One region of the Paraburkholderia pallida genome, then DNA from elsewhere that is predicted to be linked to it. Evidence: riboswitches for the same ligand, from Rfam matches in the RefSeq annotation. Region 1 holds a riboswitch; each other region holds the start of a gene.
The links. A riboswitch is a leader RNA that binds a small molecule or an ion and turns the genes downstream of it on or off. The one in region 1 is predicted to bind cobalamin.
Positions count from the first base shown of each region.

Region 2: another riboswitch for cobalamin. It lies ahead of cobW (cobalamin biosynthesis protein CobW); the one in region 1 lies ahead of E1956_RS32130 (TonB-dependent receptor domain-containing protein).
Region 3: another riboswitch for cobalamin. It lies ahead of cobG (precorrin-3B synthase); the one in region 1 lies ahead of E1956_RS32130 (TonB-dependent receptor domain-containing protein).
Region 4: another riboswitch for cobalamin. It lies ahead of E1956_RS34245 (HoxN/HupN/NixA family nickel/cobalt transporter); the one in region 1 lies ahead of E1956_RS32130 (TonB-dependent receptor domain-containing protein).

Region 1 covers NZ_CP038150.1:1,247,916-1,255,541, reverse strand. The annotation lists gene E1956_RS47510 (H-NS histone family protein) at 1-346, shown strand, start outside; gene E1956_RS32140 (DMT family transporter) at 550-990, opposite strand; gene punR (DNA-binding transcriptional activator PunR) at 1,122-2,024, shown strand; gene E1956_RS32130 (TonB-dependent receptor domain-containing protein) at 2,065-4,131, opposite strand; cobalamin riboswitch at 4,222-4,417, opposite strand; gene E1956_RS32125 (tartrate dehydrogenase) at 5,401-6,480, shown strand; gene E1956_RS32120 (MurR/RpiR family transcriptional regulator) at 6,712-7,626, shown strand, end outside.
Region 2 covers NZ_CP038149.1:1,652,500-1,660,125, forward strand. The annotation lists gene cobN (cobaltochelatase subunit CobN) at 1-1,384, opposite strand, end outside; gene cobW (cobalamin biosynthesis protein CobW) at 1,450-2,550, opposite strand; cobalamin riboswitch at 2,814-3,084, opposite strand; gene E1956_RS22555 (cobalamin biosynthesis protein) at 3,274-3,822, shown strand; gene cobO (cob(I)yrinic acid a,c-diamide adenosyltransferase) at 3,946-4,548, shown strand; gene E1956_RS22565 (cobyrinate a,c-diamide synthase) at 4,553-5,887, shown strand; gene bluB (5,6-dimethylbenzimidazole synthase) at 5,871-6,581, shown strand; gene E1956_RS22575 (VOC family protein) at 6,623-6,997, opposite strand; gene E1956_RS22580 (DUF4136 domain-containing protein) at 7,138-7,626, opposite strand, start outside.
Region 3 covers NZ_CP038149.1:1,636,534-1,644,159, reverse strand. The annotation lists gene E1956_RS22515 (precorrin-8X methylmutase) at 1-90, opposite strand, end outside; gene cobG (precorrin-3B synthase) at 83-1,510, opposite strand; cobalamin riboswitch at 1,645-1,827, opposite strand; gene cbiE (precorrin-6y C5,15-methyltransferase (decarboxylating) subunit CbiE) at 1,996-3,219, shown strand; gene E1956_RS22500 (cobalt-precorrin-6A reductase) at 3,216-3,950, shown strand; gene cobM (precorrin-4 C(11)-methyltransferase) at 3,974-4,705, shown strand; gene E1956_RS22490 (sodium:solute symporter family protein) at 5,655-7,130, opposite strand; gene E1956_RS22485 (DUF3311 domain-containing protein) at 7,127-7,336, opposite strand.
Region 4 covers NZ_CP038150.1:1,750,680-1,758,305, reverse strand. The annotation lists gene E1956_RS34275 (DUF2946 domain-containing protein) at 1-217, shown strand, start outside; gene E1956_RS34270 (TonB-dependent receptor family protein) at 532-2,637, shown strand; gene E1956_RS34265 (CopD family protein) at 2,730-3,635, opposite strand; gene E1956_RS34260 (copper resistance CopC family protein) at 3,638-4,003, opposite strand; gene E1956_RS34255 (transporter family protein) at 4,022-4,942, opposite strand; gene E1956_RS34250 (DUF2946 domain-containing protein) at 5,043-5,423, opposite strand; cobalamin riboswitch at 5,660-5,853, shown strand; gene E1956_RS34245 (HoxN/HupN/NixA family nickel/cobalt transporter) at 5,943-6,998, shown strand; gene E1956_RS34240 (ABC transporter substrate-binding protein) at 7,199-7,626, opposite strand, start outside.

The DNA of each region.
Region 1 (7,626 bases):
TCCGAAAACCGGCGCAACCTGGACCGGGCGCGGCCGTGCGCCGGCCTGGATTCGCGACGTCAAAGACCGTTCGAAATTCCTGATCGAGGCAGGCGCGGCGCCCAAGGCGGCATCGGCTAAAACCGCCGGCGCGAAGAAGGCCGCGGCTGCGAAAAAGGCCGGCGCAAAAACCGCCACCGCGAAAAAGACCACGGCCGGTCGTGCCGCCACGCCCGTCGCGGCCAAGCGCGGTCGCAAGAAAGGCGTACCCGCGAAGAAGGCCGCTGCGCCGCGCAAGACGGTTGCACGCAAGGCACGTGCCGCCGCAGCGCCGGCTCCTGCTGCACCGGCACCGGCCGCAGCCTGATAGAAGCGTGTTTGATCCGGCGGCCCGATAAAGCCGCCTGGCCACAGCCGGCGTTGCGCTGATTCCCACGAGGAGCGGCGCAACGCCGGCTACGGTTTTCACCGCAAAGCATTCGCCGCCGACGTTTTTCATCGCGGCCGTTCAAGAATCCTCGCTTTACATTTTTGCAATGGCGGGCCTGATTATTTCAGCCGGCCTTGCTCTCATTTCGAGGTCAGCCAGACACCGGTAATGATTGCGCCCACGCCCAGGACGCGCGTCATTTCGAGCGGGCGTGCGGTGGCGCCAAGCCAGCCGAAGTGATCGAGCATGACCGACACGGCGAATTGCGTGGCCACGATGATGGTAAACGCCGTCGTGAGCCCGAGACGCGAAGCGGTATAACCGATCGATCCTGCAATGACGAGACCGAGTGCGCCTGCCGAAAGCGCATACCACGGCACCTCGGTCCACGCCTTGAGGCTCCCGCCTTGAGCCGCGGCCAGCAGCACGATCGCCAGCACGGCGCCACTGATGTAATTCACGAAAATGCCGCCGGTCGTGCCAATGCTCTTTGCCATGAGCCCCATGAATTGCCCTTGCAGGGCGACCGCGCAGCCACCGAGCGCCGCGATGGCGCCAAGTCCAATTACGTTGTTTGCCATAATTCCTCCGCTCTAAAAACCGCGTTGTTGTTCAAATACTGCCCGTAACAGTATCGATCTGCGCGGATCGAACGTGAAACGGTATATTTTCACGCGTGCCTTCAAAGGAATTCACAGCAAGGAGACGTGAAGTGCTGTCTATCGAGTCGCTCCAGCTCATCGAGCTGATCGCGCGAACCGGCAGCTTTACCGCCGCAGCCAGGACGCTGCACCGGGTGCCCTCGGCCGTGAGTTACGCGGTGCGCAACATTGAAGAGGAACTGGGCGTCGTGCTATTCCGGCGCTTGCATCGCAACGTGGTGCCCACCGAAGCCGGGCAGCATTTCGTGAACGAAGCGCGGGGCGTCCTGAACAAAATAGAGGAAATTCGCCGCGAAACGCTGCGCGTGGCCAATGGCTGGCAGCCGAGTCTTTCCATTGCGTTAGACAATATCGTGTCGAGTCATCGCATCAACGCGTTGATGGCCGATTTTTACCGGCACTTCGACAACGTGGAGCTGATCGTGCGCATCGAGGTGTTCAACGGCGTGTGGGAGGCGCTCGCCACGGGGCGCGCCGATATTGCGATCGGTGCGACGACGGCGGTGCCCGTTGGCGGGGAATTCTGCTTTCGCGACATGGGGGCGATCGAGTGGGCGTTTCTCGTGAGTCCGAATCATCCGCTCGCCGCTGCCCAGTCGCCGCTGACCAATGAGGTGCTCGCCACGTTTCCGGCGATTTGTCTGGAAGATACCTCGCGCGAAATTCCGCGCCGCGACACCTGGCTGCTGCCCGGCCAGCGGCGGCTCGTGGTGCCGGACTGGCAGCGCGCCATCAACTGTTTCGTGGAAGGGCTTGGCGTCGGCTATATGCCCGTGCATCTCGCGCGGCCCTTCGTCGAGTCCGGCCGCCTGATCGAGAAGGCGATCGCGCATCCCAAGACGCCTAGCCCATGCTGCGTTGCATGGTACGGCCAGAAAACGCCACCCGTGCTGCGCTGGGTGCTCGACTATCTGGGCGAGACCGAGAAACTGCACGCCGAGTGGATTTCGTGAGTGCAGGCGGTGCGCCGCGCGAGCGGCGCACCGCCTGGCATCAGAACGTATAAGTGAGTTTCCCGAATGCCGTCCGGCCCAGCGTGTTATAGCCGTAGGCAGTCATGTATTGCCGGTTGAACAGATTCGATAGCGAGGCGGACAGCATCAGGTGCGTATTCACCTTATACGAGGCTCGCAGGCTCACCGTTGTATACGACGGTAAATAGAGCGTATTGAATTGATCGTCATAGGTCGAGCCGCCGTAGAGCAGCGAGACGCCGGTGCTCAATGCATGGAGATTGAATTCGTCCCACGTGTGGTCGACGCTGAGGCTCACGGTCTGCCGCGGGCGGCGGTTCAGCCAGGTCTGGTCGGTCACGTCCTGCGGATTCAGAATGCCGACCGCGAGACTCACGGGCGTGGACTTGCCGAGCGTGCCCTTGTACGAGAGGTCGATCCCCTGGATGTGCGCCCGCCCGACGTTCACCGGCAGAAAGGTCTGCGAATCGTAGGTAATCAGGTCGTGCACGCGGGTGTCGTATATCGCCGCCGTGAAGGTGCCGAACGACGTGTTGGCGTCGAGCGCCGCCTCGACGCTGTCGCTGCGCTCGGGCTGGAGATTGGGGTTCGCGTAGCCCGGGTAATAGAGGTCGTTGAACGTCGGCAGGCGGAATGCGTTGCCGTACGAAACGCGCGCCGTGTAGACCGGCGTGATCGCCCACGAGAGCGCGGCGTTGCCGGTATTGACGCTCTGCCCCTGGACGATCTCGTGGCGCCCGGCGAGGAACAGCGTCACGTCGCCAAGGGTGGTGGACTGGTGCAGCGAGACGGCGGAGTCGTTGCGTGCGGGCAGGCCGCTCGGGACATCGACGGGCAGAAATGCCAGCTCGCGCGAGAAGTCGTAGGCGAGCTTGGTTTCGCCCGAAAGCGGCAGCCCGAACAGCGTGTGGCCGGTCTCCTGATGCGTGATCGAGGTCGAGGTGGAAAAACGCGTCGAGTTGAATTCGTCAGTCGGTATCGTGGGATCGTTCGAGTAGATGAATTGCCGATCGGTTGCGTAACCCACGGACTGGTCGAATTGCGTAAACGGCGTGATGTCGAGGTGGAACGCGACGCCGGTCGTCAATTGATAATCGGCTTGCCGGTCGTTGCCGCCCGCATTGTCATAGGAAAGATCGGAGCGGTGATACAGCGCGAACGTGGAAATCGACCAGTTGTCGCGCGCGTAGCCGAGCCGCCCATTCACGTCCTGCGCGTGATACGGATTGCGGCCGTCCTCGTGGCCGTAGGCCCAGGGGCGTGTCGCGTCGATGCCTGCCGTGTTGTAGTCGTGCAGCCCGAGCGAGTAGGTGAGGCCGCCAAGCGCCGCGAGCGGTCCCGTCGATGGCACGGTGCCGGAGGTGCGCAACTGCGTGTCGAAGGTCTTGTTGGACCCGCCGCCGAACGAAACCGTCGTCTGATTCGGCAGGTTCGACGCGTGACGCGTGAAAAGTTGCACGACGCCGCCCACGGCGTCCGCGCCGAACGAGGCGGCGGCCGGGCCCGAGATCACCTCGACGCGGTCGAACGCCTCCGTTGGCAGATCGGCCCACTCGGCCTCGCCGGTCGTGACGGAGCCCACGCGAATGCCGTCGATGAAGACCGCGACCTGATTGCCCGCCGAGCCGCGAATGCTCACCGAGGTCAGCGAGCCCGGACCGCCGCTCTGCGAGACGGTCACGCCCGGCAGCGTCGCGAGCGCCTGCGTGATGCTCGGGTCGGCGGGCGAGAGGCGGTCGAGGTCCTCGCGTGTGAGCACCTGGGTGCTCGCGTAGCGCTGGTCGAACGATTGCGGCAGATGTTGCGTGTCGCCCACCACGAGAATGTTCGGCAGCGTGGTGCCGGTGTCGTCGGCGGAAGTGGCTGAAGTGCTGGAAGCTTCGGCGGGCGATAGCGGCGCCGGTGGCGCGCCGTCGGCGGCGTACGCGCCGTGCCATGCGCATGCAGCGAAGGCGCAGGCGGCCGCGAGTGGGCGCAGCGTGGTCCGGCGGACATCTTGGTTGGCAGGGCCGGAAATCGGGTAAGTGCCGGCAACGCGGCGGCGGGTTCTCTGCGCGGGAACCGTTTCAATCATGGTGGTGGACATGCGACTGATCCTGAGGTCGGGCTGTCCATGCAACGGGCGACCGCATGCATGCGGTGCTGGCGCTTCGGGACACCCCGCCCCTTGCGGCTGCTTGGACCTCGGTCGATGGCAGGTCTCCTGGCTCGCGGGTCGACGCCCCTTGCCGGCCTTCCCGGTTTCCCAGTGGCACGTTCGGCATGGACTCGCCGCTCACAGTTGCGGGGGCAGCCGCAGACTCGTGGCGCATGTGCGCCCACTGCGTTCCCTTTTGATCCCGTCGCCGGGAACCATCAGGGCGCAAGGGTAAGGGGCGCGCCTTGCGCGCGTCAACTCATTGCGGATTGGGCGTTGCGAAAATGTTCTTTGAGCCTGTGCGGCTCGTCGCACGCTGGTTTGGTGTGGGTTTTTTGGCGCGTTGGCCTTAACTTGTATTCGCGGCGGGCCGCAGGCGTTGCCCCTGTGCGGGGCGGCACCTACTTTTCTTTGCCGCGGCAAAGAAAAGTAGGCAAAAGAAAGCCGCTCAAACCGCCAGTGTGACGCAGTCCCCCACTCGCCTTATAGCGGAGCGGCTCCGGGGCGTCTGCCACCACTTGCTACTCGCCGGAGTGACTAAGGGTTCATCCATCCGGCGGCGCTGCGCGCGCCGTAGGGCATTTCCAAAACCATGGGGATGTACGCGTACTCGTAGGGCTCCAGCGTATTTTCATGGAAGCACTCTCGAAAATCGGTAGGACTCCAGTGGATTTACATGGAGGCGCTTTTGCGCATTAGTAGGAATTCAACATATTAGGCGGCAGCACTCCCGCGTATTCGTCAGGCAGCCCACCCGGTTTTCCTTGCAGCCCCTTCCGCCCGTGCGTAGCGCGTGGCGGGAAGAATGAGCCCCTTGTCACTAAGGCGGAGTGTGCGGGGTGACGGATGCCCCGGAGCCGCTCCGATATACAGGGCAGAGGGGGACGGCGTCACACTAGCGGTTTGAGCCGCTTTCTTTTGCCTACTTTTCTTTGCGGCTGCAAAGAAAAGTAGGTGCCGCCCCGCACAGGGGCAACGCTCGCGGACCACCGCGAAAACAAGATTTCAGATTAAATACTCAGAGCCGTCCTGCCAGACAAGCAGCCAAGCCTCGCTTGAAAGGGCGCAGCTGGCCGCCCCAGCCATGCCCCCCGATTATTCACATTTCGTGTTCAATGTCTCCACACGTCGGGGGCTTATCTCCAGCCTCCTTTGAGGCATCCTTGCAGTCACGGAGAGCGCGCCAATCCAGGCGTGCCAGGCAACGGAGAACGAGACATGAGCAAGACCTTCAAGATCGCGGCGATTCCCGGCGACGGCATCGGCCTGGAAGTGATGCCCGAGGGCGTGCGCGTGGTGGAGGCGGCGGCCGCGAAGTTCGGCCTGAAGATCGAATTCACGCACTTCGACTGGGCGAGCTGCGACTACTATCTCGAGCACGGCAAGATGATGCCCGACGACTGGTTCGCTACGCTCAAGGGCTTCGACGCCATTTACTTCGGCGCCGTGGGCTGGCCCGACAAGGTGCCCGATCACATCTCGCTGTGGGGCTCGCTCCTCAAGTTCCGCCGCGAATTCGACCAGTACGTGAACCTGCGCCCCGTGCGCCTGCTGCCCGGCGTGCCGTGCCCGCTCGCCAACCGCAAGCCCGGCGACATCGACTTCTTCGTGGTGCGCGAGAACACCGAGGGCGAGTACAGCTCGGTGGGCGGCAAGATGTTCGAGGGCACGGACCGCGAATTCGTGCTGCAGGAGTCGGTGTTCACGCGCCAAGGCGTGGACCGCATCCTGAAATACGCGTTCGAGCTCGCGAACCAGCGCGGCCGCAAGAAGCTCACGGCCGCCACGAAGTCCAACGGCATCTCGATCAGCATGCCCTACTGGGACGAGCGCGTGGCCGCGATGGGCGAAGCCTACCCGGACGTGAAGTGGGACAAACAGCACATCGACATCCTCTGCGCGCGCTTCGTGCTGCAGCCGGACCGCTTCGACGTGGTGGTGGCATCGAACCTGTTCGGCGACATCCTTTCCGACCTCGGCCCCGCCTGCACGGGCACGATCGGCCTCGCGGCATCGGCGAACCTGAACCCGGAGCGCAAGTTCCCGTCGCTGTTCGAGCCGGTACACGGCTCGGCGCCCGACATCTTCGGCAAGGAAATCGCCAACCCGATCGCGATGATCTGGTCGGGCGCGATGATGCTCGACTTCCTCGGCAACGGCGACGAGCAGTTCAAGGCCGCCCACGACGCGATCATGCAGGCAATCGAGAAGGTGCTCGTGGAAGGCCCGCGCACGCCGGACATGGGCGGTGCAGCGAAGACGGCCGACGTGGGCAAGGCCGTGGCCGCCGCGCTGTGAGCCGCTGCAGCTCGCTGTGAGCCCCAACTGAGCGCGCCCGACGCGCGTTCGTGAAAGTGCTTTGAAGGTGTTGCGAAGATGTCCAGACGCCCGGTGTTCCGATGAGGAACCCGGGCGTTTTTACGAATGGCTTACCTGGGATAAACCCTTGTCTCGATGAAAACGAATTTTCAGATGAGGGCTGGCGTGTAATTATATTTACATCGTTATGCTGACACGCCCAGGTTCCCCATGGCCGCACGGTCACCCCATCCGCTGACGTCCGATTCACCTGATGCCGAAATCGTCGCGCGCCTGAACGCGGCGATGCCGGACCTCACGCCTGGCCATCGGCGCATGGCCGAGTATGTGCTCGCCAATCTGTTCCAGTCGGCGACCATGCGCATCGACGAGCTCGCGCACGCCGTGGGCGCCTCGGTGGCCACGGCCAACCGCTTCGCGCGCGCGCTGGGCTTCGACGGCTATCCCGCGTTTCGCGAGGCGCTCGTGCGCGGCTTCGAGGCCACGCTCGCGCCGGTCGAGCGGCTGCGCACGGCGCAGGAGTCGCCTACGAGCGGCGCCGAGCTGTTCGGCGCCTCGCTTGAGCAGGCCGAAGTCAACCTCCGTGCTTCGCGCCAGTCGATCGACAGCGCCGCGGCGGCCGCCGCCGTCGACGCCATCATGAAGGCGCGGCGTGTCTTTATCGTGGGCTCCGGCACGAGCGCATTTCTGGCGGGACTCATGGAGCTCGCGCTGCTGCCCTACCTCGACAACGTGCAGACGCTGTCCACCATCGGTGGCCCGACGCACGCCGCGCGCCGGCTCTTCGGCGCCGGCAGCGACGACCTCCTGATCGGCATCGCGTTTCCCCGTTACGTCGACGACACCATCAAGCTCTCGCGCCGCGCCGCGCATCTGGGCGTGCGTGTGCTCGCGCTCACCGACAGCAGCGATTCGCCGCTCGCGCGCTTTGCCGACCTGACGCTGCTGGTGCGCGCGGAACGCCGGCTCGCCGCGAACTCGGAGGCTGCGGTGCTGGCCGTGATCGAGGCGTTGTGCGACGCCGTGGCCTTGCGCGCGAAACATTCGGTCGAGGCCGCGGCCACCATCACCGAGTCGGTGCTGCCCTGGCTGACGCCCGAGTCCGCCGTGTCGGCGGCCGCGAGC
Region 2 (7,626 bases), on a different contig from region 1:
TGCGGTAGTCGTCGAGCGCGAGGCTCTGCCACGCGGGACGCAGCGCGCGCGTATCGGGATCGTTGGTCACGCCCTGCGTGAGCGTGTGCATGAGCGCCTCGCCGTCCTCGGGCAGATCGGCGACGCGATAGCCCTCGTCGCGCAGCATGCGCAGTATCCCCACGACCGATGCCGGCGTATCGAGCCCCACGCCATTGCCGATGCGCCCTTCGCTCATCGGATAGTTCGCGAGCACGAGTGCGAGCTTCTTCTGCGCATTCGGCAACTGGCGCAGCCTGCACCAGCGCCGCGCGAGCTCCGCGACGAACGCCACGCGCTCCGCATCGGGCTGATAGCGGACCACGTCCACCTGGGTCGCCTTGCAGTGGTACGCGAGGCCCTTGAAACTGATCGCGCGCGTGATCACGCGGCCATCGACTTCGGGCAGCGCGATATGCATGGCGATGTCGCGCGAATTGAGGCCGTGATTGTCGTTGACCCAGTCGTCGCGGTTACCGCCACTCAGGATCACCTGGAGCACGGGCGCATCGCCCGCGATCGCGAGTGTTTCGGGGTCGTCGAGCGACGAGGCCGCGAACGCGGTGGTGTTGAGCACGAGCGAGACATCGTGCTCGAGCGCGAGGCGGTCGAGCACGTCGCGGCTCAGCGCGTCCTTGAGCGACGTGATGGCGAGCGGCAGCGGATTGATGCCGCGTTCGGCCAGCGCGTCGATGAGCGCATCGAATGCGGCCGTGTTGGCGGCCTGCAAATGCGCCTTGTAAAACAGGATCGCCACCACGGGTGCGCCCGGCTGCCAGCGCGCGCGCCAGTCGTCGATGGTCGCGATATCGCGCTGCGGGTGATACAGCGCGGCGGCGGGCAACACCACGGGCGGCGCGGGTTCGCTGCCCCACTTGAAGGCCTGCCACGCGAGCGCGCGCAAAAAGCCTTCGGCGTTGGCCGCGCCGCCTTCGCGCAGATAGCGCCACAACAGCCGGCAGAACTCGGGCTCGGCGCGGCTCTTCGCGATCAGGTTCGGATCTTCCTGCAAGTCGCCCGAAAACATCGCGAGCAGTTGCCCGCGCTTTTGCGCGAGCGTGACGACCTGTTCGATGCCGTAAGGCCAGTACGTCTCGCCGCCCAGATGATCGACGACGACCACGCGCGCATGCTGCAGGACATCGTCGACATAAAAGTCCACCGAGGCGGGCTGGCGCAGATACGTGACGTTCGCGAGCCGCACGCTCGGGAAGCCCGCGGGCAGGCGCGGCACGACGCTCGCGAGCAGGGCGAGCGTCGTGTCGGCGGAACTGAGCACGACGATCTCGGCAGGCTGCTGGTCGATGCGGACGACGCCCTGCGTGTCGTCGACGAAGCCGCCCGGCGTGGTGCGCAGCAAATGCATGGCGTTCTCGCGTGCTTCTGTGTATCAGTGAGTCAGTACGTGCAAGTTCGAGTGCATACGCACGCTCATTGCGCCGGCGCGGTCTGCACCGAAGCGAGCGCGGCATCGAACGCGCGTTGCAGCACCGCCGCGTCGAGATCCTCGCCAATCAGCACGAAGCGGCTCACGAGCGGCTGCGCCGCGCTTTCCTCAGCATTCCAGCTGCGGTCGAAGTAGCTGTCGAAGCGGCGGCCCACGCCTTGAATCACGAGGCGCATCGGCGCGCCCGGCAGCGCGGCGAAACCCTTCACGCGATAGATCGTGTGCGCGTCCACGAGCTTTTGCAGCGCCTCGATCGCGGCCTCGCGCGAGCTCGCGCTGCCCTGCACGACGACCGAGTCGAAGTCATCGTGATGATGGTCGGGATCGTCGGCGGAACCGTGATGGTCGTGGCGCAGATGGATGCTCTCCTCCGAAGCCGCCTCCAGGCCGAGCAGCGTGTGCAGATCGAGCTGGCCATGCTGGGCGCGCACGATCTTCACTTGCGGCGGCAACTCCTCGCGCAGGTCTTCGATGAGCGCTTCCTGCGCCGCGGCGTCGATGAGATCGGTCTTGTTGAGGATGACGAGGTCGGCCGCCGAGAGCTGATCTTCGAACAGCTCGTGCAGCGGCGACTCGTGATCGAGATTCGGATCGGCCTTGCGCTGCGCATCGACGGCCTGCGGGTTCTCCGCGAACTGGCCGCTCGCGGCGGCGGGACCGTCGACCACGGTCACGACCGCGTCAACGGTGAACGCGTTGCGGATCGACGGCCAGTTGAAGGCCTGCACGAGCGGCTTGGGCAGCGCGAGGCCCGAGGTCTCGATCAGCACGTGATCGATCTCGCCGCGGCGTTCGAGCAGTTGCTCCATCACCGGAAAGAACTCTTCCTGCACGGTGCAGCACAGGCAGCCGTTGGCGAGCTCGTAGAGCGCGCCGGCCTTTTCGTTGCCGTCCTCGTCGCAGCCGATGCCGCAACCGCGCAGGATCTCGCCGTCGATGCCGAGCTCGCCGAACTCGTTGACGATCACGGCAACGCGCAGCCCGCCCGCGTGCTGGAGGATGTGCCGCAGCAGCGTGGTCTTGCCGCTGCCCAGAAAGCCCGTGACGATGGTGACGGGGATCTTGCGCATGTGCTGCGTTTGCATGAAGTGCTCCTTCGGCTCGCGGCCGCAGGTGGGATGCGCCGCGTAACGCTCGCGCGCACGTCCTTGCCTGGCGCCGTCAAACACGGCGCGGCCTGCACCGCGCGCGCCTGCCGGCCCACGCAAGGCGCACCGGCAGCAAGGCTGCGCGAAGGCGAAGCGTGGCGTGCCGCGAGGCTTGCACAACGGTGAAACGCAAAGACGCGCGACGAGCGAAGCCCGGCTGACGCATGGAAATCATGGACCCGGCGCCGCAACCCCGCAGCGCGCGTCCCTCGTATCTGGCCGGTATCCGGACTGACGAAGCGCCGCTCCACCTTCCCGCGCGGCAGGCCTCGCGGCCCGCCTGCGCAGTGGCATCACACATGCCATGCATGCTTTGAAGCGGCTTGCATCGACCTTGCGGCCGACGCGCTCGTTGTACCGTTGCGGGTGCAGTTCAGGTTGGCCATGCCCGTGGCGGGATGGCTCCCTGATTCCCGTTTAACCGCGTGCAGAACGTAAGCGCACGCGAGCACCAGAGTGCGTGCGAGTGTAGGCGTGGGCCGCACTCGCGTCAACCGGCGAGTGCGTTGCAGGAAGCGCGCAGCGGCCGCTCGCGTGGCCCGTGCATGGCCTGCGCAGAGCCCTTTGCGTGCGCTCCGGTTTTACCCTTGGCGCGCCGCGGCCCGTGCGCGAAGGCCGGAATGCGTGTGCTATCGTATGCGCGCATCCGGAGCGCATCGCATGCACGCCCTGGCGGCCATGCCAGGCAATGCGTCCTGCTCTGCGCACGCCACGCCTTCGAACTCGCGCATTCCCGTGAACCGCTCCCTGCTCCCCGACGCCTTGCCCGCCGCCCCGGCATCAGTGCACAATCCAGCGCCGCTCGCGCTGGGTCTCGGCTGCCGCAGCGGCGTGACGCTCGCGCAGGTGGAGGCGGCCGTGCATGTGGCGCTCGGCGCCTGGCCGCTGGCAAGCGTGAAGGCCGTGGCCACGCTCGACGCGAAAGCCGCGGAAGCCGCCCTGCTCGCGTTCTGCGCCAGGCATGCGCTGCCGTTGCAGGCCTTCGCGCGCGAAAGCGTGAACGCCATGGGCGTGCAGTCCGCGGTTAGCGTGGCGGCGTATGCGCGCTTTGGCGTGGAGGGCGTATGCGAGCCGTGTGCACGGCTCGCCGCACGAGGCGGCCCGCTCGTGCGCGGCAAGCTCGCGCTCGACGGCGTGACCGTCGCGATCGCGGCTTTCGCCGAGGCGTCACAGGAAGACACCCAAACCGGCGCACAAGCCACCGCATGAATCGGACACGCTGCAGGCGCGCACAGTAACGCACCACAGCGCGCCGCAATCGAAACAACATTCCCGGCCCGAACCGCACGAAGAACCGCGACGAAGACCGCAACACAGGACACACCCGCGACGATGAAAACCGATCCCGAATCGCACCAACGCATGACCGAGCGCCGCCGCGAAGGCCACGAAAAGAAGCAGGCCGCCGCGACGCACGAAAAGGGCCTGCTCATCGTCAACACCGGCAACGGCAAGGGCAAGAGCACGGCGGCGTTCGGCATGGCCGTGCGCGTGCTGGGCCATGGCATGAAGCTCGGCGTGGTGCAGTTCATCAAGGGTGCGCTGCATACGTCCGAGCGCGATTTCCTCGGCACCATCGCGCACTGCGACTTCATCACGATGGGTGACGGCTACACCTGGAACACGCAGAATCGCGACGCCGACATCGCCACCGCGCGCAAGGGCTGGGACGCCGCGAAGCGCATGATCGAGAGCGGCGAATACGGCATGGTGATCCTCGACGAGCTCAACACGGTGCTCAAGTACGAGTACCTGCCGCTCGACGAAGTGCTCGGCGTGCTCACCGCGCGCGGCGCCATGCAGCACGTCGTGGTCACGGGCCGTCACGCGCCCGATGCGCTGATCGAAGCCGCCGACCTCGTCACCGAAATGCGGCTCGTGAAGCATCCGTACCGCGAGCAAGGCGTGAAGGCGCAAAAGGGCGTGGAGTTCTGACGCGATGGCAGCGATCGCAGCAACGGCAGCCGCGCTCGCCTGCCCCGCGCTCTTCATCAGCGCGCCGGCATCGGGCCAGGGCAAGACCACGCTGACCGCGGGCCTCGCGCGCCTGCACCGGCGCATGGGACGGCGCGTGCGCGTGTTCAAGACCGGCCCGGACTTTCTCGATCCGATGATCCTCGAGCGCGCGAGCGGCGCCCCCGTGATGTCGCTCGACTTGTGGATGGTGGGTGAAGCGGGGTGCCGCGCTTTGCTCGCGCAAGCGGCTTCGCAAGCGGATCTCATCCTGATCGAAGGCGTGATGGGCCTCTTCGACGGCACGCCCAGCAGCGCCGATCTCGCCGCGAAATTCGGCGTGCCGGTGGCCGCCGCGATCGGCGCGAATTCGATGGCGCAGACCTTCGGCGCGATTGCGTTCGGGCTCGCGCGCTATCGCACCGACGTGCCGTTTCATGGCGTGCTCGCAAACCGCGTGGGCTCGCCGCGTCATGCGCAAATGTTGCAGGAGGGGCTGCCCGCCGATATCCGCTGGCTCGGCCACGTTGCGAGCGACGCGGCGTTTTCGCTGCCCGACCGGCATCTCGGCCTGCACCAGGCCAGCGAGATCGACGATCTCGATGCGCGCATCGAACGCGCCGCCGACGCCCTCGCGCAAACCGCGCTCGCGCAATTGCCGCCAGCGGTCGAGTTTCAGGCGAGCGAGGCGGATCCCCTCGCGAGCGTGCCTCGCCTGCTCGACGGCATGCACATCGCCATCGCGCGCGATGCCGCGTTTTCGTTCATCTACCCGGCTAATCTCGCGCTGCTCGACGCGCTGGGCGCGCGCGTGAGCTTTTTCTCGCCGCTTGCCGACGAACCCGCACCCACGTCGGCGGATGCCATCTATCTGCCCGGCGGCTATCCCGAGCTACACGCGGCAACGCTCGCACGCAACACGTGCAGCGCAGATTCGTTGCGCGCGCATGCAATTGCGGGGCGCTCGCTCGTGGCCGAATGCGGCGGCATGCTGTATCTGCTCGACGCGCTCACTAGCGTCGACGGCACGCGCACGCCGATGCTCGGCCTCTTGCCGGGCGAGGCCGTCATGCAAAAGCGCTTTGCGGCGCTCGGCATGCAGCGGCTCGACGGCACGCACGGGATGCTCACCGGCCACACGTTCCATTATTCGCGCGTGAGTACGCCGCTCGCGCCTGCGCTACGCGCACGCCATGCGCAAACGGGCGCGGACGGCGAGCCGCTCTATCGGCACGGCTCGATTGTCGCGACCTACATGCACGCCTATTGGCCATCCAACCCGACCTTCACGGCCGCACTCTTCCATGGCACAGCCTTTTGACGAAGCCGAACGCGCGGCGGTCTACCGCGCGATCTACGAACGGCGCGACATGCGGCACTTCACGCCCGGCCCCGTCGATGCCGCGGTGATGGCGCGCCTGCTGGACGCCGCCCATCACGCGCCGAGCGTGGGCTACATGCAGCCGTGGCGGATCGTGCGCATCACCGACGCCGCATTGCGCGAGCAGTTGCACGAGACCGTCGAGCGCGAGCGCCTCGCCACCGCCGACGCGTTAGGCAAGCGCCGTGACGAGTTCATGAAGCTCAAGGTGGAAGGCATGCGCGAATGCGGCGAACTGCTCGTCGTCGCGCTGATGGACCGCCGCGAGACACACATCTTCGGCCGCCGCACCTTGCCGGAGATGGACCTCGCCTCGGTGGCCTGCGCGATCCAGAACATGTGGCTCGCGGCGCGCGCCGAGGGGCTCGGCATGGGCTGGGTGTCGATCTTCGACGTGGATGACGTGCGCACGCTGCTGCGCATGCCGGCCGGCGCGAAGCCCGTGGCGATCCTCTGCGTGGGCCATGTCGCGGAGTTCTATCCGAAGCCGATGCTCGAGATGGAGCATTGGGCGGAGCGCCGGGCACTCGGCGAATGCGTGTACGAAAACCGTTGGCCTGACCTGCACGCCGAAGACGCGCCGCAAGGCGAAGACGCGCCGCAAGGCGAGAACGCGGGCACGGCTGACCACTAGCCCGGCATGCCCGACCAGCTCATGCCGGGCACGCAACGAGGTCAGGCGCCGAAAGTGACCGCCTCGATATTGTTGCCGTCCGGGTCGATGAGAAAGGCGCCGTAGTAGTCGGGACTGTAGTCGAGCCGCAGGCCCGGTGCGCCGTTGTCCACGCCGCCCGCCTCGATGCCGGCAGCGTAGAAGCGGTCGACCTCGGCGCGGCTCGCGGCAGCGAACGCCACGTGCGCGCCGCGCGGCTTGTCGGTGTTGCTGACCGGCACAGTGTGGAGCCAGAATTTCGGTGTGCCAGGCTTACCGATGCCGACGTCATCGCCATAGCGCACGCAGACGCCATAACCGAGCGGCGCCAGCGCCGCCTCGTAAAATCGTAAGCTGCGTGCAAGATCCTGCACGCGCAGACCCACGTGGTCGTACATGTCTGTCTCCCGTCCCATGCAAAGGGCGTCGCCTGCGGGCAACCATTGCCGCAGCACGTGGAAATCAGCTTAGTCCACAACCCCGGCCCCGGCCTGGGGAAAATTGCCCCCGTCCGCACATACTCAAACCCGCCAGCGCGTCATCGCGCGAGCGGCGTCACGGAGATCACGTCGGGCATCGCGGGCATCGCGGGCGCTCCGGCCTGGCCGGCAGCGGGCGCCACCTCCTTCAGCTTCACGCGCCATTGCGGCGCGCCCGCATACGGCAGCCGCGCGAGCGCGCCGGCGACCAGGTACGGCAGGGCCTGCTGCGCGTCGGCGTTGCGGTCGCGTTTTTCCGCGCTCACCTTGTAGGCTTCGTGGCCGTCCGGCAGCGTGAAGAAGCGCAACGTGAGCGTATGCACATAGCGCTTGCCGAACCACGGGAACGCCGGCCCTTCGGACGGCACGCAGCCGCCCGTGCAATTGGCCGCATCACCCGTGGCGACGGTGACATCGGCGGGCCGCGAAGCCCACGATGCGGAGACGAGGTAGCGCGCCTTCCCGGATGTGTTTTCCTGGAAGCCGCGCTGAGCGAGGCCTTCGCCCAGCAGCCGCTCGTAAGGCAGCGGCTCTGCAGCGTCGGCCTG
Region 3 (7,626 bases), on a different contig from region 1:
GGCGGGAATGTGCGAGAGATCGGCTTCGGCGCGGATCGTCGCGAACGACTCGCAATAGATCGCCTGGCCGTCGCGAATGTAGTCAGACATCGGGGGTGCTCCGGGGCCGCTGCGCGAGGGTGCGCGCGGCGGCTTCAATCGTCAGGTTGCGCGCGACCAGGCGCCCGAAAGGGGCGGCGGCTGGGTCGCGCTCGTAAAGGTCATAGTGGCCGGGCGTGGCGGCGAGCAGCGTAAACGGTGCTTGATGCGCGGCCGCGCACGAGCGTTCGCAGCCGCTCAAGTGCACATGCACACCGGGCGGCAGCTGCGCGGCGAGACGCAGCGCGTCGGCCTTGGTATCGGCTCGGCTCTTCGCACAGCCGGCCGAGCCCGTGCAGGCGATCGTGCGCGCGAGCGGGTCGGCGCTATCGCACACGAGGCCGAGCGCGCGCAGGCGGTCGAGCACTTCTGGCATGGCGCGTTGCGCCACGTTCGGCAAGATCGCGCCTTGCCAGGGCGTGACGCGCAGCGTCGCGTCGCCGTGTTCTTCCGCAAGCGTGGCGAGCGCGTGCAACGTCGCGGCATCGAGCCGTGCGAGCGGCGGCTGGCAGCCGGCGTAGCCCTTGGCGTCCGCGTGAGCGATGGCGAGTCCGTCGAGTGCATGTGCACCGAGGCGCAACGAGAGGTCGACTGGCTCGCGTCGCCATGCCTGCAATGCCGTTTCATTTCCCGCATCGTTGCACGCGATGGGGAAATCGGCGTGATGAAGTGCGCGTTGGAGCATCGCATCGGCATCGTGCGATGCGAGCACTTCGCGCATGCGCGTCTGGCCGGGCTCCGCGAAGTCGAGGAACGCATGCAGCAGCGCGCGAATGAGCGCGGGCGCGTGTGCGGATGCAACGCCGCCGAGCGCACCGTCGCCAACGCAGCCGGCGAGGCCGAATACGAAGCGCACGTCATCTGCGTTGCGCGCGGCCGCGAGCCAGATGTCATGCGGATGATCGAGCGCCGCGAGACGCTCGCCGCCGTCGAGCAGCAGCGCGAACTTGGGCGAGAGCGCCGCGAATCGCGGCTCGCTCTGCAGCATCGAGACGATGGGCGCGGCGAGCGTGGTGGTGTCGATGAGCGCGTCGGGATCGAGTCCGGCCAGCGGGCTCAGCATCAGATTGCGCAATTCGTCGGCGGCGCAGAGGTCGCCGTGCGCGTGCGCCGATGCGTTTGGCCCCAGACCCGCCGCCACTAGCGCCTCGGTGAGTGCTGTCTCGCTGCCCGCGCGCACGCCGCGCACCTGCACATTCGCGCGGTTGGTCAACTCGAGCGTGCCGCTCGCATGGGTGAGCGCGGCCTCGGCGATCGCATGCGCCTGCGCGGCCGTGAGCGCGCCGCCCGCAAGGCGGATGCGGCACAGTCCGCCGTCGCGCGCCGCGACCACGCGCACGAGACCCGGGCACGCCGAACGGCGGGCCGCGGCCAGCGCAGCAGGAGCCAAAGCGGGCTTCGAGTCGTGATTCAAGGGACACCGTGCATGCATCGCGCGCTCGGGCATGCCGCCGCGACCGCGCTGCGAAGCGGCGATTGCGGGGCGCCATGCGGGAGCGCGACAACGCGAAAACGTCCGCGCGCTGCGATCGAAGCCGGTACACCCCGCCAGGCTTTGGACGCGCGCGAACAAACTTTCGGCCGGCAGGTCTCCTGGCTCGCAGGTCGTCAACCGCATCGGCCTTCCCGGTAAAACCAGTGGCCTGGATGGATGCGGTCTCGCTGCTCACAGTCGCGGGGGCGGCCACAGCTTCGCTGTGTTCCCTTGTTGCGATCCGGAGTGAGCGCTTCAGCTGTCGGTTGGAGTTAGTGCTTCAGCACTGACTCCAACCCCATGCAACGCGCTGACTCCGGGCTCATGCAAAGCTGCCTTCGAGCTTTCGCCCTTCAGGCGCCGGCGGAAGCGGTATTATGCCCGTTTTCCAGCGCGTTTCCGCGATTCAGTGCGGCCCGCGTGCAATGCGAAACGGAGAGCGGATGCAGGGCAGGCGGGCGTGGCTGACGGTGATCGGCATAGGCGAAGACGGATACGCGGGGCTCGGGCGCGAGGCGCGGCGCGCGCTCTTCGCGGCGGCGGCGGTGGCGGGCGGCGCGCGCCATCTGGCGATGCTGCCCGCGCGCATGCAGGCGCGCCGCGAGCCCTGGCCGCAGCCGTTCAGCGTCGAGCCGCTGCTCGCGCTGCGCGCCACGCACGAGCGCGTCTGCGTGCTCGCGAGCGGCGACCCCATGTTCTACGGTGTGGGCGCGACGCTCGCGCGTCACGTGGCGCCGGGCGAGATGGACGTGCTGCCTGCGCCATCGTCGCTCTCGCTCGCGGCGGCGCGCCTCGGCTGGGCGCTCCAGGAGACGGCCGTGGTCTCGCTGGTCGGCCGGCCGCTCGCCGGGCTCTGGCGTCATCTCTACGCGGGCTCGCGCGTGCTTGCGCTGAGCGCCGATGGGCGCACGCCCGCGGCGCTCGCGGCGCTACTCTCGGCACAAGGCTACGGCGCGACGCGGCTCACGGTGTTCGAGCACCTGGGCGGCTCACTCGAGCGGCGCATCGAAGGCCGCGCCGACGCATGGCATGCCGATGAAACCGCCGCGCTCAACCTCGTCGCGTTCGAATGCGAGGCCAATGGCGAGGCACCGGCGCGCGCATGGACACTTACGCCCGGCTTACCCGACGACGCTTATCTGCACGACGGCCAGCTCACCAAGCGCGACGTGCGCGCACTCACGCTCGCGCGCCTCGCGCCCACGCCTGGCGCGCTGCTCTGGGACGTGGGCGCGGGCAGCGGCTCGATCGGCATCGAGTGGATGCGCGCTCATCCGGCATGCCGCGCGATCGCCATCGAATCGAACGGCGAGCGTCAGCGCTTCATCGAACACAACCGCAACGCGCTCGGCGTGCCGGCGCTGCAACTCGTGGCGGGCCGCGCGCCCGACGCACTCGACGGTCTTGCCGCGCCCGACGCCGTGTTCATCGGCGGCGGCGTGACTGTGCCGGGCGTGCTCGAAACCTGCTGGGCGCGCCTCAAATCCGGTGGCCGCCTCGTAGCGAACGCCGTGACCGTGCAGAGCGAGGCGGCACTCGTGGCATGGCGCGCGCAGCACGGCGGCACGCTCACGCGGATCGGGGTTGGCGAAGCCGAGCCCCTCGGGCGCTTCGATACGTGGCGCCAGGCGCTGCCCGTCACGCTTTACGAAGCCGTGAAGCCATGACGGCGCGCATTCTGCTGCTGGGCGGCACCGGCGACGCCTTGCGCATTGCCCGTGCGCTTGGGCCTGAGCATGTGTACAGCCTTGCGGGCCTCGGCCGCGTGCCCGCCGATCTGGCGTGTGCCGTGCGCGTGGGCGGCTTCGGCGGCGCGGAGGGCCTCGCGCGCTATCTCGCCGAAGAGCGCATCGCGCTGGTGCTCGACGCCACGCATCCCTACGCGGCGCAGATCAGCGCGAACGCGGCGCGCGCGAGCGCGGCGGCACAAGTGCCGTACTGGGCGTTGCGCCGCGCGCCGTGGCAGCCGCAGCGTGGCGACGACTGGCGCATGGTGGACGGCTGGGCGGGCGTGATCGAAGCTATCGCGCCGTTTTCGCGCGTGCTTTTCACGCTCGGACGCGAACCGCTCGCGCATCTCGACGAGGTTCCCATGCATCAGCATTGGACGGTACGCTGCCTGGACGCACACGCGGGACACGCGCGTGCAGGCGTGATCGACGCGCGCGGGCCGTTCACGCTCGAGGGCGAGCGCATGCTTTGCGAGGCGGGGCGTTTCGATGTGATCGTGAGCAAGAACAGCGGTGGTGACGCCACCGAGGCAAAGCTCGCCATCGCACGCGAGCTGGGCTTGCCCGTGGTGATGATGCGGCGGCCCGCGCTGCCGCCAGCGCAACGGGAATTCACCACGGTGCAAGACGTGATCGACGTGCTTGGCAACGTGGTGCAGCACATCTGACCCATTCAGCGGAGTTTCAACGCATGACTGTTTTCTTCATCGGCGCGGGGCCGGGCGACCCTGAGCTGATCACCGTGAAAGGGCAGCGCCTCGTGCGCAGTTGTCCCGTGATTCTGTATGCGGGATCGCTCGTGCCGCCTGCCGTGCTCGAGGGGCATTGCGCGCACCAGGTGGTGGATACTGCGCCGCTGACGCTCGATGAGATTGTCGCGCTGCTGGAGAGCGCGCACGCTTTGGGCCACAATGTTGCGCGTGTGCATTCGGGTGATCCGTCGCTTTATGGTGCGATTGGTGAGCAGATTCGTCGGCTGCGCGAGCTTGGGATTCCTTATGAGGTTGTGCCGGGCGTGACTGCGACAGCAGCGTGCGCAGCGGCGCTTGGTAGCGAGCTTACGCTGCCCGGTATTTCGCAGACGCTGATTCTTACTCGCTATGCGACGAAGACGTCGATGCCTGAGGGTGAGGCGCTAGGTGACCTGGCGCGACATCGTGCGACGATGGCTATTCACCTGGGTGTGCGTCATATCGCGCGTATTGTGGAGGAATTGCGGCCGCATTATGGGGATGATTGTCCGGTGGCCGTGATTTATCGCGCGAGCTGGCCGGATGAGGAACGCGTGACCGGTACGCTCGCGGATATTGTGGTTAAGGTTCAGAGTACTGATATCGAGCGCACGGCGCTGATTATTGTCGGGCGCGTGCTTGCTGCTGAGGGGTTTGCTGAGTCGACGCTTTATGGCGCGTCTAAGCGGTAAGTTTTTTTTTGAAAATTTGATTTCTTGGAAATTGGGGTGGTTTATTGCGGTTTTGCGCGGTAACTTGTTTTCGCGGCGGGCCGCAAGCGTCGCCCCTGTGCGGGGCGGCACCTACTTTTCTTTGCCGCGGCAAAGAAAAGTAGGCAAAAGAAAGCCGCTCAAACCGCCAGTGTGACGCAGTTCACCACTCGACTTTGATCGGAGCGGCTCCGGGGCGTCTGCCATCACTTGCTACTCGCCGGAGTGACTAAGGGCTCATTCATCCGGCGGCGCTCCGCGCGCCGTGGGGTATATCCAGAACCAGTGGCATGTACACGCGTTTGTCGCGCTCAAATATATTCGCTCGACGGCTCGCCCACGCATTCGCCAGCCCGCACGCCCGTGCATTCACCGATTAGCGCCCCAACGCATTCACCAATTAGCACCCCAGTGCATTCACCGGCTCGCACTCCAGTGTATTCACCGGCTAGCACTCCAGTGTATTCACCGGCTAGCACTCCAGTGTATTCACCGGCTAGCACTCCAGTGTATTAATCGGTTAGCACTGCAGTACATTTACCGGTCAGCACGCCTCGCATTTACTGGATGGTACCCCCAACGCAATCGCCGGCCCGCCGCTGGTTTTCCTTGCAGACCCTTCCGCCCGCGCGTAGCGCACGGCGGGAAGGATGAGTCCCTTGTCACTTACGTGGAGTGTGCGAGGCGACGGATGCCCCGGAGCCGCTCCGACATACATGGCAGTGGTGAACGGCGTCACACTAGCGGTGTGAGCCGCTTTCTTTTGCCTACTTTTCTTTGCGGCTGCAAAGAAAAGTAGGTGCCGCCCCGCACAGGGGCAACGCCCGCGGCCCGCCGCGAAAACAAGTTACCGCGCAAAACTCCGAGCGCCCCAAAAGAAAGCGGCGCAAAACCGCGCCGCCCATCACCGCTAAAAGACCATCATCAAAATTCAATGCACGCTAGCGTGCTTATGATCCGCATGCGCATGCGGCTGCGTAACCGCACTCACAGCTGCAAGCACAACAATATTCACCCCAAGCGCAAGAAACCCGATATTAATATCCTTAAGCGCATCAGGCGCAGCCGGAATCAACTGCGCGACGCTCACATGCAGCACTGTGGTAATCACAACCACCAACACGCCCGCGAGAATCCCGCAGAACGCCCCTTGCTTCGTAACACGATTACGCGCAGCGAGACTGCACACCAGCGCCGGAAACAACTGCGTAACAAAGTTATACCCCATCAGCAACAGCGCCACGATAGTCTCGCCGCCCCTAAGCGTAAAACCCACCGCAACGAGCGCGATCACCGGCACGCAAAACCGCGCGAGCTTCGCAACGCGTGCATCGTCGGCGTTCTTCATCAGCGCGCCGCGATAGACATCGTTGGCAAGCAGCGTCGAGGCTGTGGTAAGAATCATCGACCCAGGCACCAGCGCGGTGAGCACGCCCGCCGCACCGATCACGCCGAGAAACCATGGATCGAAAGTCTGCAGCGAAAGCCGGAACAGCGACAGGTCGATGTCGCCGCCCTTGAGGCCCGGCACCTTGAGCACCGCAGCAAATCCGCAGAAGAACACGAACAGCAGGATCAGTTGATAGAGCGGCAGGATCGCGGCGTTGCGGCGGAAAATGCGCTCGTCCCTCGCGGTGTAAACCGAGCCGAACGTGTGCGGCCACATGAAGAAGCCCAGCGCCGTGAGCAGCACAGTGGACTGGAACCACGTCACGCTCTGGCCTTTCGCGGGGAAGCTGAGGAACCCGGGCTTGGCCGCGTCGATGGCGCGGAACATTTCGGCGTGACTGCCGTAGTAATGAACCGGCAGATAAATGCCGAGAAACACCGCGATGGCGAGAATCATCGTGTCCTTGACGACCGAATTCCACGCGCAGCCACGCACGCCCGAGACGATCACGTAGGCCGTGACCACCACCGCGCCGATCCAGATCGCCGCCGTCGACGAAATCGCGCCGTACGAGGCCGTTGTCACGATGATGCCGAGGCCCTTCAATTGCAGCACGAGATACGGCACGAGCGCGGCCACGCCCACGCACGCGACCAGCACGCCGAGCGCGGGGCTCTGGTACTTGCGCGTGAAGAAGTGCGGCTGCGAGACGAGCCGGTGCTCTTTCGCATAGCGCCACACGGGCGGCAGCATCCAGTACGAAAGGATGTACGCAAGCGTCGCGTAAGCCAGGATGTAATAAACGGGTGCGCCCTTGCCGTAGGCAAAGCCGCTGCCGCCGAGGAACGTGAAGGTGGTGTAGATCTCGCCCGCCATCAGCAGGAACACGAACGCGGTGCCGAAGCTGCGTCCGCCCACCGACCATTGCTCGAGACTCATGTCGTGCCCACGGCGCGCGCGCATGCCCAGATAGAGCGCGACCACGGTGATCGCCGCAATGATGATGAGCGCGCTCATGATCGCACCTCGGCGTCCGGCGAGATGCGATTGGCCGGATCGAGCTTGTAGACGATGCCCATGATGGCCGCGGTCAGCACGACCCACATGACAATCCACGCCAGCACGAGCGGCATGCCGAGCACGAGCGGCTCGGTGCGGTTGACGAACGGCACGCCTAGCAGGATGCCGATAAAGGGTAGCGCAGCGAGCAACCTCAGTGACATGGCAACTCCTTTGGGTAAAAGGGATACGTCGCGTCGGGTCCGGTCGAATCACTCTATGCTGGTGAATGCGCCCCGTAAAGCTGCCAAAAATCCCGATGTGTCACCGCGGGAGCGGACCCGTGCGCTCCGCGTGGCGCACCTTCGCCGAATGTGCGGGCATGGTGCGCTGCGTCATGAAGACGGATTTTTTGCGCGTGCGCGCAGGCATCCAGCAGGCACGGCGCAGGCCGCTCCGGTTACACTTCACGCTGCCCCGCGGCGCAATCGGAATGCGCCCGTCTAACGGATCG
Region 4 (7,626 bases), 500 kb from region 1:
CGGCGTGAGCCAACACGGCTCGCCGGCCGGGGCGCTGAACGCATGCGGGTATTGCGATTTGCTCGGTACGCACGTGAGCATGTCGCCGGGCCCAGCCGTCTTGCTGCCCATTCTCACCCTCGTTACCGTCGCCGCCGTTTCCACGCTGTCCACCCGTTTCACGCCGCTTGGCGCGTTCCCCTCGGGACGGCCGCGCGCGCCTCCAGCCCCGCGCTGATATCCCCGGTTCCGTCTGTTTTGCACTGCGCGCCCGCAAGGCGTGCGGGTGATCACGCGCGCCACCACGCTTGCCGTGTCCCAGCGCGCTGATCGCCCCTCGCCACGCCTGCTTTAGCCGGGCGCGCTCGCACAGACACCCGTACACGACATCGCTGCAATTCGGTCCGTTTCGGCCCGCGGCACCGGCCGCTGGCTGGCCGCGCCTTTGCCCGATTCCAGCCACAGACCGTCACTCGACGCCGCCTGACTGCGCGTCGCGTCTGCGTACGTCCGTCGCTCATACAACAACTTCAATCAACCGACAAGACCATCATGTTCCAGCCCACTCGACTTCGCGCCGCCATTTCGGGCGCCATTGCCCTTCTTGCCTCGCACGCCTGGGCGGACGCCGCCGACCCTGCCGCGCCCGCTTCTGAAAACATCTTGCCTCCCGTGGTCGTCAGCGATCGGAGCGCACACTCGCTCACCTCGCAGACCGTGACGGACGCGAAGCGCTCGCTCGACGAGACGGCCGGCTCGGTCGGCTTTGTCGATAGCAGTACATACGAAAACACTTACGCGTTTACACTGCGCGACGTCCTGAAGGACGTGCCTGGCGTTTTCGTGCAGGACCGCTACGGCCAGGAGCTGCGCCTGTCGATTCGCGGATCAGGCATTGCGCGCAGCTATCACACACGCGGCCTCGAGATTCTTCAGGATGGCATTCCCACCAACCTGGCCGACGGCAGCGGCGACTACTACCAGATCGACCCGCTCGCGCTACAGGCCGCCGAGGTCTACAAGGGCGGCAACGGGCTCGCCTATGGTGCGTCGACGCTCGGCGGCGCAATCGATTTCCTCACGCCAACCGCTTATACCGCCGAAGTGCCCAACATCGTGCGCCTCGAAGGCGGCAGCTTTGGCACCGTGCGCGGCAGCGCACAATTCTCGCGCGTGATTGGGCCGCTGGATTTCATCGCCACGTTTTCGAGCGACCATTCCGGCGGCTATCGCGATCATGCAACCGGCAACTACCAGCAGTTCAACGCCAACATCGGCTATCGCTTCAGTCCCACGCTCGAAACGCGCTTCTACGTGGGGGCCTATGTCGTGAACCAGTTGCTGCCCGGCACGCTGTCGCTCTCCGATGCGCTCAACAATCCCACCAAAGCCGCGCCTGGCGCCGTCGCCGGCGATCAGGCGCGCAACACGCGCACGGAGCGCATTGCGAACCGCACCACGCTCAAGCTCGACACCGGCGAACTGACCTTCGATACCTGGGCTATCCACAAGAGCCTCTATCATCCGATCTTCCAGGTTCTCGATCAGGACGGCTGGACCTATGGATTCGCGCCGCGCTACACCGCGAAGCTCGATATCGGCGGCATGCGCAATGACATCATCGCCGGCGCGCGCTTCTTTGGCGGCAATACCCAGGCGCGCCAGTACGTCAACGTCTCCGGCGAACGGGGCACACAAACGCTCAATGCGTCCCAGAACGCCTACAACTACGAGGCGTATCTGGAGGACCGCTTGTTCGTTCTGCCGACGGTCGCGCTGATGGCGGGCGTGAAGGCGCTGCGCGACGTGCGCGAGTACGTGGATCACGGCGGGCTCGCAGCGGACCCCACGTACAAGTCCACGAGCGAGACATTCAGCGGCGTGAATCCGAAGCTCGGCGTGCTCTGGCAGCCGGCGCGCGACATTCAGGCCTTCGCCGACATCACGCGCAGCCAGGACGTGCCCGACTTCACGGACCTCACGCAGACCTTCGGCAGAACGACGCGCTTCACGCCGCTCGCCTCGCAGCATGCCTGGACCGTCGAGCTCGGCTCGCGCGGCACGCATGATCGCGTGAGCTGGGACGTCACGGCATACCGCTCGCTCGTGCGCGACCAGTTGCTGCAATACACGACCGACCCGAATATTCCCGCCTCGACCTTCAACGCCAACAAGACCGTGCTGCAAGGCATCGAGGCAGGCGTATCGGTCGATCTGCTGCGCGACATTGCGCGGCGCGGCGCGGGCGACAAGATCACGCTCTCGGGCCTGTGGAACCTGAGCGACTTCCGCTTCAAGGACGACCCGCAATACGGCTCGAACCGCATCGCCGGCGTGCCCGTCAATGTCGTGCGTGCCGCGCTCGGCTATTCCCGGCCCGATGGCTTCCATATCTCGGCGTCGGTGGACTGGGTGCCCGCGGGCGCCTGGGCCGACGACGCCAACACGCTGCGCGTGCCCGGCTACACCCTGCTCGGCGTGCAGGCGGGATGGGACTTCCGCAACGGCCTGTCGGTCTATATCGACGCGCGCAATCTCACGAACGAGCGCTACGTGAGCGACATCAGCACCGTTGCCGACGCGCGCACGGCTTCGACGGCGATCTTCTATCCGGGCGAGGGGCGCAGCATCTTTGCTGGCTTGCGCTACGCGTTCTGAGGCACACGCGGACTCGACGCAAGCCACGGATGCTGACGCCGATGCAAACGCCGTTCACGCTCGGTGGCCGCGGCTTGCGCGGCGCGCAAATGCTAGCCGCCGCCGGGCGCGGTATGGCCCAGCACCGCCGCGAGCACCAGCACGGCAACCATGGCAACCGCCTCGATCGCCAGCAGCGTGTCGAAGCGCTGCTGTGCAGCGCCGTATGCCGGGTCGTTTTCTTCCGCGCGTGTGCGCAGCACGGGCAGGACCGCCATGCGGTTCCAGCCGCCCAATGCGATTGCGAGCGCAACGCAGGCGAGCTTGGCCGCCAGTATATGGCCCCACGGCGTGTGAACGAGCGGCGCGTCGGCATGCGCCGTATCCTGCACGACGTTATAGAAGCCTGTGACGAGCACGATCACGAGCGCGGCTGTCGCGAGATGGGACAACGCCGCGCAAAACGCCGCGCGCTGCACCGCCGTCGCGCTCGCGACGCGCCACAGACGCCGCGCCAGCAGGCCGGCCACGATCACACTGCCGGCCCACAGCGCCGTGGCGCAAAGATGCACGACGTGGATGAGCTCTCGCGCCGAGAAGTCGCCCGCATCGGCTGCATGACTGGCCGCAGCCTTTCCCGCGACCCACGCGATGAGGCCGGCAGCAAACAGCGGCAGGCCCCGACGGTCCGAGAGGCGGCTCAACACCGCCAGCACCGCGCCAATGAATCCAACGGACCACGCGACGCCATAGTGCGATTGCGTGAGCACGGCAGTGACCGCCGGCCCTGCCCCGGCCAGTGGCGAGCCGCTCATCACGGCCGCCTGCAGCCAGAGGTACGCGAGTGCCGTGAGCGTCAGCACGATCGCAAGACCCGCCTGCCCGCTGCGCAGCGCGGCGGACGCAGCGATGCCGCTGCGCTTGCCCATCAAGGCGCACGCGAGGGAGCCGGCCGCCATCGCGAACAGCAGATTCTGCAGGGCCGCCACGGCGATCTGCACGGCGACGAGCGGCTCCACGGTCACTTCACCGTAAAGGTGTAGTGCCCCTGCGTGCGGTGCCCGTCATCGGCCACGGCAACCCACTTGACCGTATAGACACCCGGCGTCAGGGGATTGAGCCCAACGGACATGTGCTTCTTGTTCGACGGGTCGACAACGGCCTTGCCGCTGGTGACGGCACTGCCCTTCGCGTCCGTGACGGTAATCGAGCTGAACGCGGGTTCGAGCCCGTCGTCGAAGTCGATCGCGACCTCCTTCTGCGAAGCCGGGACGGTCGAGCCGGCCCCAGGCGCCTGATGGGTCGGGTAGGCATGCGCGTGCGCGAGCTGGCAGGCAGCGATCAGAATGGCGGCAACGGCGCCGCGTGTGGTCGTGTGCAGTTTCATGAGTAGCGTCCTCCTGGGTCAGAACAGCGGCTTGCCGAGCGAGTTCGGGAACATGTCGTCAAAGTAGAGATGAGCTTGCACCAGGATACCCGTATGCGTGCCCGACGCGTGATTGACGGGTATCTGTGCCTCGACGCCGAACTGCCCGTAGCGGTTCGTCCAGAGCAGGCCCGGGTTGATCGTGCCCGTCGTCTGACCCGCGCATGCACCCGCCGTGCAGGTGCTCATCGGGAATTCGACGACCGGAATCAGGTTGGCGAACGGCTGAGGCAGTCCGAGGTCCTTCACCTGCTGCTGCAGGTAGGGAATGCTGTACTGCAGCGTCAAGCCCCAGCCCAGCGAGTTCGGCCCCTGGTCCGACGAGGCCGTCGTCAGGTTCGGGCCGATCGTGCCGGTGATGGCGAACGGGCGCAGGTAGCCGAGCGATGCGGGCAAGTCGCCGAAGCCCTTGCCGAAATAGGCGGTCGGGGTGAATGTCGAAAACGAGCTTCCGATCGATTTGGCGCCGGTGCCGCCGATCGTGGCGAGCAGCCCGACCGATGCCATGAACTCGTGCTCCGGGTTCGCATAGACGAGGTACTTGGCGCCGAGGGTCACGTCATCCCAGCCCTTCGCGTTGCCGTCCGGCGAGTTCTGGCCCACATAGTCGCTCGCGATGCTGAACGCGAGATTCTTCGTGATCAGCTTGTCCCACTCGTACGACACCGTGTTGACGTTCATGTCGTTGCCGTTGCTGTCGGGCGTCTTGATGTGGCTGTACTGCAGGTTGAATTCATCGCCGACGCCGGGATCGTCGACGGCCATCGTCGCCGGAAAGACCCGGTCGCCGACGACCGCGTGAGCGGATGCGGTGGAGGACGCCGAAAGAGACGCGATTGCGCCCGCGGCAAAGAGCGCGGCGCGCACGGGCGCCGCCTGTTGCCTGAAAAGGTTGAGCATGTTGTTTTCTCCAGTTGTCGTGGGTGGCCGTCGCGTGCGTGCGCGAGCAGCGGCCGCCTGCGCGTTGCGCAATGCGGCACCCGGTTGATAGCACGACGAATCAGGAGAAAACGGGAGGCGCCCGGGGTTGCGCCGCGGTGTGAACGAAGGCGGCGCGAACTTCGGCCCACGCCTGCGGCGCGGCTACACGCACGACCAGCAGCATGACGGCAAGCGCGATCGCGCCGCCGGTGAGCGCGGGCACGTGGGCGAGGAGCCCGCAGTATGCGCAGGCTTGCCAGTGCGGCATCGCCGAATGGGCCGGCTGGCTGTCGTGGCCCGCCGGATCGGCGGCGCTCTCCACCGTGCAATAGGTGGCGAGCGCGTTGCTCAACTGCTGATGCGACGCCAGCACCTGCGAAACCGTCGGCGCGAGCGTGGCCATCAGGATTGCAAGCAATCCAAGCAGGCTGCCGAGCTTCTGGAGACGGACGCGGAACATGGCGCGCGCAGGTGAGCAAGTGGAGTGGAGACGCCGAATTATGGCACGCAACGCCCGCGCCAGACAGGCAGGGTCGTCTGATAGGCGGGATCAGCCTCCCTCGCGGAATCGCGAACGCATTGGCCATCACAGGCATGCAATTCATTTCGTAAGCTATTCGTATGGAATGCGAAGGGAATAGCGATTTGTTCGCGCCGGTTTTCGTCTTACGGTTGACGCGCCGGGTAGGCGGCCGTTACGCTTGCGCGCTGATGGTTCCCGGCGACGGGATGAAAAGGGAACGCAGTAGAGGCACATGCCTTCAGTCTGCGGCTGCCCCCGCAACTGTGAGCGGCGAGTCCGTGCCGAAGGAGGCCACTGGGAAACCGGGAAGGCCGGCACGAGACGGCGACCCGCGAGCCAGGAGACCTGCCATCGACCGAGGTCCAAGCAGCCGCAACGGGCGGGGTGTCCCGGCGCGCAAGCACCGCCGCAAGCGGTCGCCCGTTGCAAGGACAGCCCGACCTCAGGATCTGTCTCATGTCCACTGTTATCGAAACCGTTCCCGTGCAAGGAACGCTTCGCCGCCGCGTCGCCGGCATTTACGTCGTTCTCGCAGCCTTCAATATCGGCGCCTGGATCTGGGCCTTCATCGCGTTCCATGCGCACCCGCTGCTCTTGAGCACCGGCCTGCTCGCCTATGGTTTCGGACTGCGTCACGCCGTGGACGCCGACCATATCGCCGCCATCGACAACGTCACGCGCAAGCTGATGCAAGATGGCCAGCGGCCCGTGACCGTCGGCTTCTTCTTCGCGCTCGGGCACTCCGCCGTGGTGCTGATCGTGGCGGCAGCCGTGGCCGCGACGGCCGCCGCGCTCGAAAGCCGTGTCGAGGCCTGGAAGGACATTGGCGGCGTCATTTCCACGAGCGTGTCCGCGCTGTTTCTCTTTCTGATCGCCGCGATGAACATCGTGATCCTGCGCGGCGTGTGGCGCGCGTTCGGCAAGGTGCGGCGCGGCGAGCCCTATAGCAACGACGATCTCGATCTGCTGCTCAACAGCCGCGGGCTGCTGGCGCGGCTGTTCCGGCCGCTGTTCCGTCTGGTGTCGAGACCGCTGTGGATGCTGCCGCTCGGCTTCCTGTTCGGCCTCGGTTTCGATACGGCAACGGAGGTGAGCCTGCTCGGCATTTCGGCGAGCCAGGCTGCGCAAGGCGTGTCGATGTCGGTCGTGCTGGTGTTTCCCGTGCTGTTCGCCGCGGGCATGTCGCTCGTCGACACGACCGACGGCGTGCTGATGCTCGGCGCGTACGACTGGGCGTTCGTTCGCCCCATCCGCAAGCTCTATTACAACCTCACGATCACGCTGGTCTCGGTGCTCGTTGCGGTGCTGATCGGCGGCATCGAAACGCTGGGCCTGCTTGGCGACCAGTTCAACCTCAAAGGTGCGTTCTGGGACGTCATTGGCATGCTCAACGACAATTTCAATGATCTCGGCTTCATTATCATCGGCGTGTTCATTCTGGCGTGGCTCCTTTCGTTTGCGATCTACCGGATGAAAGGCTACGACGACCTGCCGGCCAACCCGGCGGCATAGCAATAACGAAAAAAGATCACTCAGAGTGATCTTTTTTCAAGAACGGCAAATCGGGCGCCGCCGAGCCACAATCGCGATCAGCCCGCGTGGCGGCTGTCCGGCGGCGCGTGTCGAGCAGCATCTCAAGCGCGGGGGACTTGCCTTCGGCGCTGGCCTACCCAGCGTCGAAGCGTCCCCTCAGGACGCGCTTTCACACCCGCTCAGTCGTAAAGCACCGCGGCGATCTTCGGATCGGTCATATTCGTCTTGTCGTACCAGTAAAAGCCCGTGTCGACTTTCTTGGGCAGCTTCTCGCCCTTGAGCGCCTTCACCGCGGAATCGACGACGCACTTGCCAATGCCAACCGGGTTCTGCGTGATCGCGCCCGCCATCAGGCCGGAGTTGATGTCGTCCTTTTGCTCCTTGCCCGAGTCATAGCCGATCAGCACCAACTTCTTGCCCGATTCCTTGACGCCGATCGCCGCGCCTTCCGCCGAACCTTCATTGGCGCCGAAAATGCCCTTGATGTTCGGATTGGCCTGAATCATCGCCTTGGCGATTTCCGCCGACTTCAGGTGGTCGCCGCCGCCGTACTGCACGGAAACGATCTTGATGCCCGGGTGCTTCGTCTTCATCTCGTTGAGAAAGC